2 regions of the Paenibacillus xinjiangensis genome follow, and region 1 is predicted to be linked to the other one. Evidence: a T-box and tRNA genes for the amino acid it is inferred to sense, from the RefSeq annotation. Region 1 holds a T-box; the other holds one or more tRNA genes.
What was found. The T-box of region 1 lies ahead of AC6ESP_RS07030 (valine--tRNA ligase). A T-box ahead of a tRNA ligase gene usually reads a tRNA of that ligase, here a tRNA-Val.

Region 1 (2,465 bases):
ATAGCACGTTCAGCGAGCGGCTTCATATCTACGAACCATTGTGTAGACAAATAAGGCTCAACTACAGCGCCGCTTCGCTCGCTATGGCCAACTTGATGAACGTGATCCTCAATGTTGATGCATACGCCCTGCTCCTGCAAGTCTTTCACAAGCTGCTTGCGGCATTCCGCACGGTCCAAGCCTTCATAGGGTCCTGCGCTGTCATTCATCGTGCCAGTCTCATCCATCACGATAATCTGTGGCAGATCATGACGCAGACCAACCTCGAAGTCATTCGGATCATGCGCAGGCGTAATCTTCACAGCGCCAGAACCGAAATCCTTCTCTACATATTCATCAGCAATAATCGGAATTTCGCGCCCAACAATTGGAAGAATAATCGACTGTCCAATCAGATGCTTGTAGCGATCATCTTCTGGATGTACAGCAACAGCCGAATCACCCAGCATCGTCTCTGGACGTGTAGTTGCAACCGTAATGAAGCCACTGCCGTCTTTGAGCGGATATTGCAGATGGTACAAATGGCCGTTCAGCTCTTTGTATTCTACTTCTATATCAGACAGCGCTGTACGGGCAGCAGGGTCCCAGTTAATGATTTTTTTGCCGCGATAGATCAGTCCCTTTTCATAGAGACGAACGAATACTTCACGGACAGCTTGAGACAGGCCTTCGTCGAGTGTAAACCGCTCGCGCGAGTAATCGAGGGACAAGCCCATTTTGGCCCATTGGTCGTGAATCGTACTCGCATATTGATCCTTCCATTTCCATACTTTCTCGAGAAACGCTTCTCTTCCCAGATCATATCTCGAGATTCCTTGCTCACGCAGCTTTTGCTCGACTTTGGTTTGCGTAGCAATACCAGCATGGTCCGTACCTGGCAGCCATAGCGCATCATAGCCCTGCATCCGTTTCGTACGAATCAGAATATCCTGCAATGTAAAATCAAGCGCATGGCCGATATGCAGCATTCCTGTTACGTTCGGAGGGGGAATAACGATGGTATAGGCTGGTGCGTCTGCGCGTTTGCCCGCTTCGAAAAACTGCCCCTTCGTCCAGAAGTCATACCACTTCTGCTCGGCGGCACTTGGATCATAAGTCGTCGGCATTGCGGTCGTCGATTGATTATCAGACATTGTACATCCTCCTCAAATTTTTGCGCTAGCAAAAATAACTTCGTAAGCATCCGCTTTAAATTTTTGCACTAGCTCACGCAAGCATCTTTTTGACTACTTCATAAGCCTTCTAGTCCATACAAAAAAACCTTCCGCCCTTATAGCAAAGGACGAAAGGTTAGCTTCCGTGGTACCACCTTTGTTCCGCGCACAAATAGGCACGGCACTCAAACAGATAACGGCTGTGGCCGGCTCAAATTATCGGGAGCATCCCGATTCATTCAAGCAACTCCAGGGCGACTTGTAGCAGTAATTTCCTGCGGAACCTCTCAGCGTAACGGCTCCACTCTCTGAAGGCTTGGCTGCGTACTCTTCCCCTTCAACGTCATTATTTACAGCAGTAACAACTCATAGTTGACTTGTAAGAAATAGAAACAATCGTCTCCTATGAAGGAATAAGCCTTGTACAATACAGCTTATACATCCATCCTAACATCTAAACACAGATATAAAATATATTATCCAACATGTCGAAGAAAGTCAACTTTTAGCCACAAAAAAAGGCAGAAACAACGCTTGGCTTCGCTCACCATTCACGTCGATTCTGCCTCTTCTTTCTCAGGCGGCTATTGGTTAATGTCCACCCATCATCATTTGTACTTCCGGCTTATCTGCCCCTTCGCCTTCCTGGCGTTTCGGTTTCGTTAACAGGAAGCCAACAAGCACGCCTGCAACTCCGATGCAGGTCAGGATTAGGAAAGTGTCTCCATAGGAAGCTGAGATCGCTTCTACTGGGTTGGTGCTCGTGGACAGATGATGCTCCGTACGTCTAGCCAGAATCGTTGCTAGACCGGCAACAGCGAATGAAGTCATGACCTGCTGTGCTGCACTTGTAAGTGAAGTTACACGGCTAACGAGCTCAACTGGTGCGGACTGAATAATATGGGTGTTGAGCGGCATCATCGAGAGACCCATACCTGCACCCAGAAGAATGAGTGGCACCATATAGGATCCAATTCCAGCTTCCGCCGAAATCGAAGACAGCAGGAATGCTCCGACTGTTACAAAAGCAAGACCCGTAATAACGAGTGGCCTCGCACCAATCTTATCGAAGAGCTTACCGCCAATCGGCATAAATATACCTGCTGCAAGCGCCTGTGGCAGAAGGATTAAACCTGTCTCAAGAGCCGAGTATCCCTTAGCTGTCTGCAAGAACAGCGGGAACAAGAACAGTGTGCCGAATAGAGCGATTTGAGAAATCCATTGTACGATAACCCCACGTGTGAAGTTCGACGACTTGAATACACGAAGCTCCAGCAGCGGCTGCTTGCGATTAAGTTCAACAATAATGAA
Region 2 (2,465 bases), on a different contig from region 1:
GTATGGTCGGTTTAACTGGTCCAGCAGGACCCGGAGGAGAACTTGGTGCAGGCGATTGCCCGGGACTGCTTGGCCGAGAGCATCGCGCCATAAACGGTCGTATGTACACTGGCAAGAGGTAGCAAAGCAAAACGGAGTTTCTGACAATACCTTTTATGCTCTAGTGAATCAACACGCTGGGAGCCAGAGAGGGCGGCAACGACGCCGCTCCTCGATGCTCAAGCAATCGCAGCAGCTGCAAGATGGAAGATCCCAAGGGAAATTGTTGAGCTCGCAAAGCAAAATCATTTGCAACGTATAAGAGCCGAATCTATCAATCTGGCTGGAACATGATGTGCCCCCCAACGGAAACAGGTTTGGACACACAAACAAGTCTGCGCATATGTGCTAAGACGGTGCAAAGATGTGCACGATGAGAACCAAACGCAATTTTCTTTGTCAGGAAGAGGTGATTTAAAGAAGAATTATGCCAGTCGGATAGCTGTTAAAGATAAATTTGAATATAAGGCTGTTCCTCCTGAAAGAACCACTACCCGCACGGAGATGGCATTACCAGCTGCAACAGATACTTGCCTTACAGCTGCAACAGTAGTAAGTGTATTGTCGGGCAACACTACCTGGAAAGGCGGTGCAATAAATGTGACGCCATTCATAATTGCCATGGAAATGAAAGGTGTACTTGTAAGTTGTTGAAAAGTACCATCAAATGTAATTTGGTATACTCCTGCATTAACAAGAGTAAGGGAGTTTGTAGCAGTATCTGCAATTATATTGGATGATGGGCCACTAAATTGAAAGTCTAGATTCGCCCCTACGATTACTTGCTTTTCTATACTGTCTGCAAATAATGATCCATATGCAAACACTGGTCCCGGAGGACCAGCTGGACCAGTTAGTCCAGTTGAACCAGTTAATCCAGTTAATCCAGTCAGTCCAGTCTGACCAGTTAATCCATCTTTACCCACGCTTATCACCATCCTGAAAGGAAATTAAGATAATTATATGTTAGAGATGAATTTTAAGTGATGGTAATAGCCTAATAGTATTTAATATGTTTTTACTTTCACACGACATTGTAGTAAACAAATTACTTTCAAAGAAGCGAATACCTAAATGACTCCTACGACTATCACTTCAATAATTTAAATCCTATTAGGAAGTATGTCCCACTTTCTGTCACAAATGAAACTAAAATAAGGCTAACCTCAATTTTATGAAGAAAACCTACTTTGGTATTTTAGTTCATATTCTTCTCTTACCTTGTCTGATAGTTTTATGACACATTCCTTAATCTTAGTACTTAGACCATTAGCTTTTGCACACATCAGCTTAGACGACCTTATAGTGGCGATATCGTTTAGCTTCATAGTGAAATGGGACACGTCTTGCAACATAAGCAATGCCCCCTGATATGCCCCCCCAATAACCTAGAGAGTTTTTCCGGGAATTATAGACAACAAAAAAACCCTTATAGAATAAGGGTTTTACATTGAGAAATGGTATAGGACGGATGGGGATCGAACCCATGACCCCTACCCTGTCAAGGTAGTGCTCTCCCGCTGAGCTACCGTCCTGCAACAGAAATTATAATACCATAAATTAATAATTGAAATCAAGCGTTTTTTTCGACTACATATACCGACTAAGCAGTTCTAATCGATTCCACCATTTTCTTATAGGAATATCCTTTTTAATGAGGTAAAATATAACAAAATAAAGAATAAGGATGGTTACCTATGGATGTATTCTTCATCATTATATTCCTATTCGCATTCTTATGGATTATTATTTCACTAATCATGAAAGACAATCGGAATAAGAATACCAGCAGAAAAAGACGCAGCGGACAAGATTCCTTCTTCTTCTCAGACTCGACCGCGAGCAATCATGATAAGCATCACGGTCATCATCACCACCATAACGACCACTCTCACGATCATGGCAGCAGCAGCGACGGGGGCGGTAGTGATGGCGGGGGCGGCGGCGGCGGCGATTGATTCCCTTCTCCCATTCAACTCTATACAGAATTTGCCGATATAGAGGTTGGAGGTGATCAGACAAGATGGATATCGCAGCATTATCAACTTCACTAAGCCAAGCCTCATTGTCGCAAGCAGCTTCTATTAAAGTATTGTCGATGGGCAAGCAGCAGATGGAGCAGCAAGGTCAGGGACTAATCAAAATGATGGAATCAAGTGTAAATCCGAACGTAGGTAACAATTTGGACATTAAGGTGTAAGCTAGAACGGTAAGAATCTCCTCCTGCTAGGGAAGTGATTCTTGCCGTCTTTTATTTTTTGCTAAATTTTGTGCAACAATATGGCGCTGTGCTCCGTCAGACTACATGCATAGCAAAATTTCAGAAGAGGTGATACCCATGAAGAAAAAACCACTACTTATTCTAGTAATGGCTGCGCTCTTAATCTTGACTCTGGGACAGACTGTCTCGGCATTCAGTGACATTA

Region 2: it has a tRNA-Val gene. The T-box ahead of AC6ESP_RS07030 (valine--tRNA ligase) is inferred to sense a tRNA for this amino acid. The anticodon was not compared.

The regions. Positions count from the first base shown of each region.
Region 1 is NZ_JCAALS010000005.1:109,784-112,248, forward strand. It holds gene AC6ESP_RS07030 (valine--tRNA ligase) at 1-1,133, opposite strand, end outside; T-box leader at 1,276-1,504, opposite strand; gene AC6ESP_RS07035 (MDR family MFS transporter) at 1,746-2,465, opposite strand, start outside.
Region 2 is NZ_JCAALS010000015.1:18,694-21,158, forward strand. It holds gene AC6ESP_RS15900 (hypothetical protein) at 465-965, opposite strand; tRNA gene AC6ESP_RS15905 (tRNA-Val) at 1,503-1,574, opposite strand; gene AC6ESP_RS15910 (YxzE family protein) at 1,737-1,997, shown strand; gene AC6ESP_RS15915 (YjfB family protein) at 2,063-2,239, shown strand; gene AC6ESP_RS15920 (S-layer homology domain-containing protein) at 2,378-2,465, shown strand, end outside.